2 regions of the Leuconostoc sp. BM2 genome follow, and region 1 is predicted to be linked to the other one. Evidence: predicted binding sites of a transcription regulator. Region 1 holds the regulator's gene; the other holds the start of a gene.

What was found. The regulator LexA, encoded in region 1, represses DNA repair genes until DNA is damaged. The targets are predictions, from matches to a motif close to CNAACANNTGTTNG.
Region 2: uvrB (excinuclease ABC subunit UvrB) is a predicted target of LexA. The motif match lies at 3,757-3,770, and genes of this name have one in related genera.

Annotation. Positions count from the first base shown of each region.
Region 1 covers NZ_MOWQ01000002.1:22,110-27,986, forward strand. Annotated here, with positions in the region: gene BMG01_RS01200 (GIY-YIG nuclease family protein) at 1-124, opposite strand, end outside; gene BMG01_RS01205 (tRNA1(Val) (adenine(37)-N6)-methyltransferase) at 127-885, opposite strand; gene BMG01_RS01210 (1-acyl-sn-glycerol-3-phosphate acyltransferase) at 947-1,585, shown strand; gene BMG01_RS01215 (YneF family protein) at 1,595-1,828, opposite strand; gene lexA (transcriptional repressor LexA) at 2,088-2,726, shown strand; gene pyrE (orotate phosphoribosyltransferase) at 2,756-3,391, opposite strand; gene pyrF (orotidine-5'-phosphate decarboxylase) at 3,392-4,087, opposite strand; gene BMG01_RS01235 (dihydroorotate dehydrogenase) at 4,106-5,023, opposite strand; gene carB (carbamoyl-phosphate synthase large subunit) at 5,073-5,877, opposite strand, start outside.
Region 2 covers NZ_MOWQ01000006.1:61,428-67,304, forward strand. Annotated here, with positions in the region: gene BMG01_RS03460 (glycosyltransferase family 4 protein) at 1-248, shown strand, start outside; gene BMG01_RS03465 (lysylphosphatidylglycerol synthase transmembrane domain-containing protein) at 258-1,283, shown strand; gene BMG01_RS03470 (YkuJ family protein) at 1,288-1,551, shown strand; gene BMG01_RS03475 (LTA synthase family protein) at 1,601-3,733, shown strand; gene uvrB (excinuclease ABC subunit UvrB) at 3,838-5,850, shown strand.

The sequences.
Region 1 (5,877 bases):
CACGTGTAAATTTAGCACCCTTTCCCGCTTCGTGCGTCGCTAAGCGACGCATGACATTATCTGTAAAACCACCATAAAAATAGCCATCAGCAGTATATAAAACGTAAAAAAAATATGCTTTCATTATTACCAAGCCTTGCCATACAAAATGTTATTCATTTCGGGTGTGTAATCATTAGTCTCGTCGTATGCAATCAACGGCGGCAAAATTCGTACACCGCCTGGACGTCCTGATTTAATCGCTTCGATTAAAACCATATTTGCCTCACGACCAGCCTTACCATAGACAAATTGAACCCGCTTAATCATAAGTTTTCGTTTGGCAAAAGCTGCAAAAATATCTGCCAAACGGTCTGGTCGATGAACCATATAGAATTTACCATTATTTTTCAGTAATTTATTAGCAATTTGAGCTAAATTAGGCAAGTCGATTGTTAATTCGTGGCGAGCTAACTCATAGTGATGATCATGATTGGTTTTCGTGGTGTCATTTAAAGGAAAATAAGGTGGGTTACTGAGCACAGTTTCGACAGATCCCGGTTTGATGTCCTCAAAAATATTTTTCATATCCTTTTGTAGTACACTTACACGATCAGACATACCATTCAAATCAATACTTCGCTGCGCCATGGCTGCCAATTCAGGCTGGATTTCGACTAATGTGACGCGGCCACTCACTTTTGGCGCATAAAATAACCCCACCGCCCCAGTGCCAGCACCCAAATCAACAGCATGTCCCCGGCCTTTACCTTTAACATCTGCAAAATGTGCTAGTAAAATAGCATCAAGTGAATAGGAAAACATATCTGGATTTTGAATAATTCTAATATTTTGAGATGGTAAACCATCAATCCGTTCGCCGACTGTTAAACTTGGCTCTGTCATTTGCGTTTCTTCCCTTTTCTCGGTAAAATTAAATTTGATTTCGTTTATGAGGTGAATAAATATGAAATTTTACGACTTTCTTCGTGGTGTTGCCGTGGCTATTATTTGGACTATCAACGGCCGCATTACCTATATGAACCGCGACAAACTACCTAAAGAGGACAATTATGTCCTAGTTGGTCCTCACCGCACATGGTGGGACCCTGTTTGGTACGCGGTGGCTGCGTACCCCAAACACTTTATTTTCATGGCGAAAATCGAACTTTTTAAATTCAAGCCTCTTGCTTGGCTCATTAAGTCTGCTGGCGCTTTCCCAGTTGATCGCGAAAACGTTGGCCCAAGTGTCATCAAATACCCTGTACGTGAGCTCAAAAGTGGTAAAAGATCATTAATCATGTTTCCTTCAGGTTCTCGTCACAGTGACGACTTGAAGTCCGGCTCATTATTAATCGCGCGTATGGCCGGAAAGCCAATTGTACCGGCGGTATACCAGGGCCCAGTGAAGTTTAGCCAGCTCTTTAAACGTCATAATACCACAATTAATTTTGGAGAGCCAATCTACATTGAGCGCGCCGATAAATTGAATGCTGAAAACATTGCCAAATATACTGACATCATGCAAGCAGCTTTTGATAAACTAGATGATGAAATCAATCCTGATTGGCACTATATTGATCCTAAAAGAATACAAAAAAAATAAGCTTAGCGCTTATTTTTTTTGCGCATTTGCACTTTGCTGTTTCATTTGAGCCATCATTTGATTTAACTTTTTTTGTGATGGCTTTTGACCCATTGACATCATCATTGACTTCATCATTTCTTCAGAAATTGGTGGATTCTTAGCCAAATAGTTTTTCATTGAACTACGTGCCAAGAAGAAACCACCAGCCAAACCAATCGCCAAGGCCAAAACTGCAATCAAGATTACAAGTCCTGTACTCATGTTTTTTCTCCTCATCGAATGTCTGATAACAATTATATCACAGCCGGTTAGTGCATGCCATCTAAAAAGTGAAGTTAATAAGTTTGCTTTTTAGCTTTTTTTTACACAGAAATCCACTAAAAATCATATAGTTTCTAAAGAAATTATAAATTTTCACGGCGACTTATTTGACATTTTCTAAAATCAACGAACACGTGTTTGATTTGTTCGTGTTTTTTGGGTATAATTGAGTTACTAATTATTAAGTAGGAACCCCATCATGGCAATTATTCAAGAAAGCAAACAAATACAAGTCTTAAGATTTATACATGAGGCCCAATCAACTAACGGTTTTCCCCCCACCGTTAGAGAAATCGGCGAAGCGGTTGGTCTGTCTTCCTCTTCTACGATTCATGGTCATATCGAGCGTTTGGTTAAAAAAGGATATCTCTTAAAAGATGCTTCAAAACCAAGAGCACGTGCCATTGAAATCACAGATGCTGGTCTAGAAATGCTGGGTGTTTCAATTACACCTGGTAAAATTCCTGTTCTCGGTGTTGTAACAGCAGGAACACCAATTTTGGCCGTTGAAGAAGAGGCAACAGAATTTTTCCCGATTCCTGACAACCTAATGCAATTTGATGGTGATTTGTTTATGCTCAATGTTCATGGCGAATCAATGATCAATATTGGTATTCTAGATGGTGACAAAGTCATTGTCCGTCGTCAAGAAAATGCTGATAATGGCGACGTTGTTGTTGCAATGAATGACAACGACGAAGCAACTGTAAAACGCTTTTTCCGCGAAGCAGATCACTATCGATTGCAACCTGAAAACGATGCAATGGCACCAATTATTCTAAAACAAGTTGCCATTCTTGGTAAGGTTATTGGTCTTTATCGAGACGCAATATACTAAAAAAAAATCGACATAATGTCGATTTTTTTTTAGTTTGCTTGCCATTTTTCTGGTTGCTTTTTCCACTCGTTTAGCGTCTCAATCTGGTCCGCAGCTAGATCCCCTCGACTAACAGCCAATGCCATTAATTGTGAATAAGTTGTCAACGATTTAAAGGTTAGATTAGCACTTTCAAAATTTTTTACACCAGCTAGCAGTTCGTATGAAAAAATGGACACAATGCCCAAAACATTGCCACCTTCTTTTTCAACTGCTTTTGCTGCAGCCAATACTGAGCCGCCCGTTGAAATCAAATCATCAATCAGCACTACTTTGTGATTTGTAACGTTTGCCCCCTCTGTTTGGCAACCTGCACCATGATCTTTTGGTTTTGATCGTACATAAATCATTGGTTTTTTTAATTGATCTGCCACCCAAGCTGCGTGTGGAATGCCTGCAGTGGCCACACCGCCAATAATTTCAACATCAGGATATGACGCTTTGATTAATTCTGTTAAGCCACAATAAGTGTTTTCTCGAACCTTTGGAAAACCAATTGTCATGCGATTATCAGTGTAAATCGGACTTTTAATACCCGACGCCCATGTGAACGGCGCCTCCGGTGAAAATTTAACCGCACCAATTTCAAGTAAATCATTGGCAACTTCATTTGCATAATCTGTCATTTAAAGACTCCATTCTTTCAATACTTGTTGGTATGCAGCAACTGGATCACTAGCTTTAGTAATCGAACGACCAACAACAAGTCCCGTTGCACCTAATTGTTTTGCCTTGACAGGGGTTGTGACACGCATTTGGTCATTTGCATCATCACCTGCTAAGCGAATTCCTGGGGTGATAGTTAAGAAATCTGATTGCGTGTTAGCTTGTATCATACCAGCTTCTAAAGGCGAACTAATCGTACCATCCACACCTGCGTTGTCAGCCATTTTTGCTAAGTGCAACACACTTTCCGCCAACGTTACTGTCGATTGGGAAATTTCTTGAACATCAGCTTCAGAAAAAGATGTTAATTGCGTCACTGCTAGTATTTTTAAGTTGTGACCTTTATTAGCAACTGCAGCAGTCATCATTTTAGCCCCGCCAGCCGCATGTAACGTTAAATACTGAACATCTAATTTTGCAATATTTGCAACTGCATGGCCAACAGTGTTGGGAATGTCATAAAGTTTTAAATCTAAAAAGATATCAAATCCTTTTTGGCGTAAATCTCTGACAAAATCCGGCCCTTCTGCATAAAATAATTCCATACCAACCTTGATCGCCGGCTTTTGGTCTAATTTTTTAAAAGGTTCTAAAAAATTCAGTGCCGTTTTACCATCTGGAAAGTCCAATGCAATAAAAACTGGTCGATTTATCATGTTTTTTCCCCTTAGTAGTCAACTTTTCTTGAACGTTCGCGTTACTTCTGTCACGTCCGTAAATCCATATTTATCAAGTGCCTTTGGTAATGCTGCAATGATATCTGTCATAACAGTTGGATTGGTTGCGATTGCAGACCCCACTTGAACGGCTGATGCGCCTGCCATCAAAAGTTCCAAAGCATCTTCAACTTGCGTAACACCACCTACCCCAATAATTGGAATATCAACAGTTTGCGCTGCTTCATAAACAAATCGTACAGCAATCGGATGAATAGCTGTACCTGATAAGCCACCAATTCCTCTCGCTAAACTCGGCTCACGTTTATCCAAATCAAGACTCATCCCGACTAATGTATTGATCAAGACCAAACCATCTGCACCCGCTAGTTCAACTGCCTTCACAATCGGCTTAATATCAGTGACATTAGGCGACATTTTGGCATAAATTGGTTTCTTAGTAACTTGTCGCATGGCAGCAATCACTTCAGCAGCAGATTCAGCACTCACACCAAATTCTATACCACCACGATCAACGTTTGGACAAGATAAGTTCGCTTCAATTGCAGATACAGTGTCAATGTCATCAAAATATTTTGTTAACCTAACATAATCTTGCACTGTTTCACCGGCAATTGAAAACATCACCGGTAAATTGCTATATTTTTCCGCTATTTTTGGTAAAAATTCTTTAATCACTTTGTTAACACCGGGATTTGCCAAACCAACTGAGTTCAAAATACCAGCGGGCGTGTTGATAATCCAAGGTTGAGGATTGCCTGCTCGTTCATCCAGAGTGGTTGTTTTAGTAACTAAAGCGCCCAAACGCTCGACTTCGTAGACATCATCAAGTCCATAATACACTGAACCAGATGATGGCATAATAGGATTTTTAAGACTTAAACCAGGCAAATTGACTGCTAAACGATTGTTCATTTTTTCTCCTAATAACAGCTCTCAGGCTGTTTTTATTAGTTCTTTATTATTATTGCATTTCTTTAACTGTAAAGCTACGTGACTCTAGGACTTCCAAAAACGCTTTAACTGTGTCCAGTGCCGTAAACAATGGCACGGCATTTTCGATGGCTGCATTTCGAATTAATCGCCCATCACTCTCTGCACGTTCATCAGCTTGGGTGGTATTGATGACAATTTGCAACTTTTGTTCACGCAATGCAACAACTGAATTGTTATCAGATTCTGAAATTTTATCTAAGATTTCGACTGGTAACGCATTAGCTGCGAGGTAACTACCTGTACCGGCGGTAGCAAAGATTGCAAATCCGAGATCGTTAAATCGTTGAGCTAGGGTCAGCGCTTCTTCCTTGTCAGCATCTGCGACTGTGAAAAGCACGTTACCATACTGCGGTACCTTAATATTTGAAGCAACAAAGGCTTTATACAACGCTTTTGGTAAAGTTGTATCTGAACCCATGACTTCCCCAGTTGACTTCATTTCAGGTCCAAGCAATGAATCAACATCTGGCAATTTAGTAAATGAAAAGATGGGTGCTTTGACATGAACCATGTCATCGGCTGGCACAAGACCTGTCTCAAATCCCATATCAGCCAATTTTTCACCTAGCATCACACGAGTAGCTAATTGTGCCAATGGCAGATGGGTCACTTTTGAAATAAATGGCACTGTACGCGAGGCACGAGGGTTAACTTCAATCACGTAGGCTGTATTTTCATGGATAACAAATTGCACATTCATTAAGCCAACTGTGTTCAATGATTTAGCTAAGTTAATGGCCGCGTTAACCATTTCATGTTGCACTTTTTGTGAC
Region 2 (5,877 bases), on a different contig from region 1:
TCGAAGCATTAGCATCAAAGCAAAATGTGTTAGTGCGTGACATTCCTGTTTATCATAATTGGTTACAGGATGGGATAAACAGTTACAAAGCGCACAGTTTTGATGAATTTGAAAGTAAAATGCAACAAATATTAAATGGTGAATTAACAGATTTGCGAGATGAGGGGTATCAATTAGCAAAAGCTCGTAATTTACCGGAAATTGGTCAACAGTTAAAAGCTGTTTACACGAATTTATTGGGGAAGTGAGTCTTAACAATGTTAAAACGTGATAGATTATCAATCATTATTGTGACCGTTTTAACCGCGGGTGTTATTTATTTTTTAACGCGGGAATTAAGTGGCAAAGGAAAGCAGCTTGAAGAAGCACTGAAACATCTTGATTGGCGCTGGTTAGTGGGCGGTCTCTTGATGATGATTGTGTCAATTGCCTTTGAAGCCGCGGCAACACGAGTGCTATTGAACAGAACGGACCGAAAAAACACTTCGTTTTTCGCCTTACTACGTGTACCTTTACTGAACTTATTAGGTACAGGTGTAACACCTTTTGCTACTGGGGGGCAACCCGCTCAATTGTACGGATTAGCGAGGGCAGGTGTTGAATCTGGTCGGGCAATGTCTGTTATTTTAATGAAATTTTTAGTCTACCAAGTCGTTGTCGTGCTATTCTTTATAGTAGGTTATGTTGCGGCAGATAATTTCATCTATTCACAAGTTGCGCCAACCTTTGCGACATTCATTCCATTTGCGATTGCTATTCACGCGGTTGTCATTGTGGGTATTGCCTTGGTGATGTTTTGGCCATCTTTGACTTTACGTCTAGTCGATTTTGTGGCCCCACTGTTTAAACGCGTTATGTCAAAACAACGGTTTGACAGTGTTATTTCAACGACGAAACAAAAAATTGATAACTTTCATGAAGAGTCACGACGAGTAATTAGTAGTTGGCAATCATTAGTCGGTTCATCAATATTTACGATGATGCAGCTGGTTGTTTTTTATTTGATTCCTTATTTTGTCATTCGTGCGTTCGGTTATGCTTCGGTAAATCCTTGGCTAATTGTCACAATGAATATTATGATTGTTATGGTTATTTCGTTATTTCCAATCCCTGGTGGTGTTGGTGGTGCCGAGTTAAGTTTTCAGCTCCTGTTTTCACCATTCGTTGAAAATTCAGCTACGCTGATTTTAGTCATTTTGATTTGGCGATTAATTACGTATTATTTTGGTATATTTGCTGGTATCATTGCATATATAATACCAGCGCGAAAAAATGTGAGGTAAGCGCATGGACAATGACACACGTCACACAAGTGATTTGAAACAAATCTTAAACCGACTCAGAGCGATGATCGATTCAACCGATAATGCCGTTCAAACGCGTCGCTTTGATGCATTTGGCATTGAGGCACTACAAGTTACTTATGACCAATTAACGCAAATATGGACTGTTCGAGAACATCGAGAGGTGCGACAATTCCAATTTGATGATATCGACCTCGTAGCGATTGAAATTTACGATGTGCTACATGATTTCAAACTAATTTATTAGGAGAGCACCAAGCAATTTTCTTAATTTAGCAAGGAGTGCGTTGACGACAATGAAACGTTTATTAAAATTAATTTCTAGTCCTAAAACATGGTGGCGACAAATAAAACGTACGATGGATACATCGGCACCAATTGTTTGGTTTTTTATTCTGAATGTGATGTTGGTTTGGCTGAAAATGTTTGCCGAATATCATATGAACTTTAACTTAGGGGCGGAAGGCGCAACACAGCAATTTTTGTTGTTTCTAAATCCAATTCCAACGGCTATTATATTTATTAGTATCGCCCTATATTTTCGTGGTGCATTGAGTTACTGGTTGGCGATTATTTTCAACTTAATTCAATCTGTTTGGCTGTTTGCAAACATGCTGTACTATCGAGAATTTTCTGATTTTCTATCGATGGGTATTTTAGGATCAGGGAGTTCGACCGGTAATAACTTGGGCAAATCTATCGCTGCGATTATTCATTGGACCGATTATTTGGTTTTCATAGACATCATTATTTTGATTGCTCTGGTTGTTTTTAAGCAGTTAACAATTGACCGCAAAGGTGTTCAGAAAAAATTTGCTATTTTGACAACATTGTTTGGTGTGATTTTAATGTTTGTTGACTATGGTATTGCATCGACGAACCGTTCAGGATTGTTGACGCGTTCGTTTGATAATAATTACATTGTTAAATATCTTGGGTTGAATGAGTATGTTGTGTTCAATGCAGTTCAAACTTATAATCAAACAGAAAGTCGGAAGCGTGCTAAACCAACCGATTTGGCTAAAGTTAAAAAATTTGTTGCAACACAAAAATTGCCAGATAATATTCAATACTATGGTACACAAAAAGGCAAAAATGTTTTTATGATTCACTTGGAATCATTCCAACAATTTTTGATTGATTATAAAGTTGACGGTCAAGAAGTAACGCCTAATTTAAATAAGTTTTATCATGACCAAAATACGTTGAGCTTTGATAATTTTTATAATCAAGTGGGGCAAGGTAAAACTTCTGATGCTGAAATGATGCAGGAAAATTCATTGTTTGGCTTAGCAACTGGTTCAGCAATGGTTAAATATGGCACCAATAATACGTTTGAGTCATTGCCGGCTATTTTGGGACAACGTGGTTATACGACGGCAGCCTTTCATGGCGATGTTGCCAGCTTTTGGAACAGAGATAATACCTACAAATCATTTGGTTACGACTATTTCTTTTCAAAATCTTACTATTCCAACGCTAATAAGGCGAACTATAACATTGGTTATGGGATGAAAGACAAAATATTCTTACGAGATAGTGCTCAGTACATTGAGCAACTGCCACAACCATTCTATGCAAAGTTAATCACGGTTACTAACCACTACCCATACGATTTAGATAAGCAAAACATTGATTTTCCGGCGACCAAAACAGGTGATAATACAGTTGACGGCTATGTTCAAACAGCTCATTATTTGGACCAATCTTTTGGCGAATTAATGACGTACCTTAAAAAAGTTGGACTCTATAATAATTCAGTGTTTGTGCTTTATGGTGACCATTATGGTATTTCTGAAAATCATCAACCAGCAATTGCGCAATTACTTGGAAAAGACAAAGTCACGAATTACGATTTAGCCAATTTCCAAAAGGTACCGTTTATGATTCATGCGACTGGTCTCAAAGGTGGTATTAATCACACTTATGGTGGTGAAATTGATATGATGCCAACTTTGTTGGACGTGTTAGGCGTGCCAGATGATGGGATGACTATGTTTGGGCAAGATATGCTATCGAGCAATTACAAAGGTAAAGTTGTTTTCCGAGATGGTGATTGGATAACGCCAAATTATACAAAGTTTAATAATCAATACTTTAATACGCAAACGGGAGAGCAGGTCACAGAAAGTGCCGATAAGCAACTGAAAAAGGTAGCCAAAACTATGTCAGCTTATGCGACAAAAGTGCTTGGCTATTCAGATGAGGTTATCACTGGTGATTTGCTGAGATTTGATACATCACGATCAGACTTCCATGCGGTAAACAAAAAAGATTATAATTACAAAAAGTCTGCTGGTTTAGCAGCCTTGAAAAAGGCACAAAAAAGTAATCCATCAAGTATTTTGGCACAAAATAAGGGCAAATCCACATTGAGCGATTATGTGACAGATGCACCTGAGTTAAAAAGTGACGATTCAGATAAGTAAAAAATGGCGAACAAGGTTCAACTAGAACATTTGTTCGTTTTTTGATATAATGAAATAAGATTGTCTCAAAAAATAGTGATACGGTGACGAAAAGAGAAAATAATATGATTGAACACCAAACAGATCATGAATTTGAAGTGGTCTCAAAATATCAGCCAACCGGTGATCAGCCGCAAGCCATCGAGCAGCTAGTCAGTGGTTTAAATAATAATGTAAAAGAACAAATTTTACTTGGTGCTACGGGCACAGGTAAGACATTTACTATTTCGAACGTCATTAAGAATGCGCAAAGGCCAACACTAGTTCTTAGCCATAATAAAACGTTAGCAGGCCAACTGTATAGCGAATTAAAAGAATTTTTTCCAAATAATGCTGTCGAATATTTTGTATCATATTATGATTATTATCAACCAGAAGCTTATGTACCAAGTTCCGATACTTTTATTGAAAAAGATTCCGCTGTCAATGATGAGATTGATAAATTACGTAACTCGGCAACAAGTGCGTTGTTAGAACGACGTGATACAATCGTGGTGGCTTCTGTCAGTTCGATTTTTGGATTGGGTGATCCACATCAGTATAAAGATCATGTCATTAGTTTGCGGGTAGGCAATGAGTACGGTCGTGACCAACTAATGCGTGACCTTATTGACGTTCAATTTACACGAAACGACATTGATTTTCATCGTGGCACTTTCCGAGTTCGTGGTGATGTCGTCGAAATTTTTCCAGCGTCACAGGATGAAATGGCGCTACGCGTAGAATTTTTTGGTGATGAGGTTGATCGTATCCGAGAAATTAATTCTTTAACAGGCGAAACAGTAGCAGAACGTGAGCATGTTGCCATTTTTCCAGCTAAGCATTTCATGACAGATGACGACCAAATGCGTGTTGCGCTTGAGGGTATTCGCCAAGAAATGAACGAACAAGTTGCAAAGTTTGAAAAAGAAGGTAAATTAATCGAAGCACAGCGCATTAAGCAACGTACTGAATATGATTTAGCCATGCTCGAAGAAATGGGATTTGTTGGTGGTATTGAAAACTATTCACGTTGGATGGATGGCCGTCAAGCCGGCGAGCCACCATTTACACTTCTTGACTTTTTCCCAGATGATTTTCTGATTGTGGTGGATGAAAGCCATGTGACAATGCCGCAGGTAAGGGGGATGTTTAATGGCGACAAGGCGCGTAAAGAAACATTGGTGAACTATGGTTTTCGATTACCAAGTGCATTAGATAATCGGCCACTAACATTACCAGAATTTGAGCAACATGTGAATCAAATCATTTACATGTCAGCCACACCGGGCGATTATGAAATGAACCGTGTAACACCTGATCATATCGCACAGCAAATTATTCGTCCCACTGGTCTGCTTGATCCAGAGGTTGAGGTACGTCCAGTTATGGGCCAAATTGATGATTTGGTGGGCGAAATTAATTTGCGATCGAAACGTGACGAACGCGTCTTCATTACGACGCTTACTAAGCGGATGGCAGAGGATTTAACTGATTACTTAAAAGATTTGGGCATTAAAGTTGCCTACTTACATGCTGACATCAAGACATTAGAGAGAACGGAAATTATTCGTGATTTACGTTTAGGGAAGTACGATGTTTTGATTGGCATTAACTTGTTACGTGAAGGTATTGACGTGCCTGAAGTGTCCTTAGTGGCAATTTTAGATGCGGACAAGGAAGGCTTTTTGCGTAATCCGCGCTCATTGATTCAAACTATTGGCCGTGCAGCACGTAACGAAAATGGTCATGTCATCATGTATGCCGATAAAATCACAGCGTCGATGGCAGAAGCAATGGCAGAAACTAGTCGACGTCGTGAGATACAAATGGCCTATAATGAAGCGCATGACATTACGCCAAAGACCATTAAAAAGGAAATTAGAGACCTTATTTCAATTACGCACGCTGCTGTTTCGGATGAAAAAGCAGTTGATTTGACGCAAGTGGCGTTTGATGATTTGCCAGCAGATGAGCAACAGGCTATTATTGATAATTTGACGGCACAAATGAAAGCAGCTGCTAAAGCGCTGGACTTTGAAGAAGCCGCGCAATTGCGTGATAGTGTCATGACATTAAAAACACGTGCTGGTCATTAACCAACACTATTTAAATTAATTTAAAGA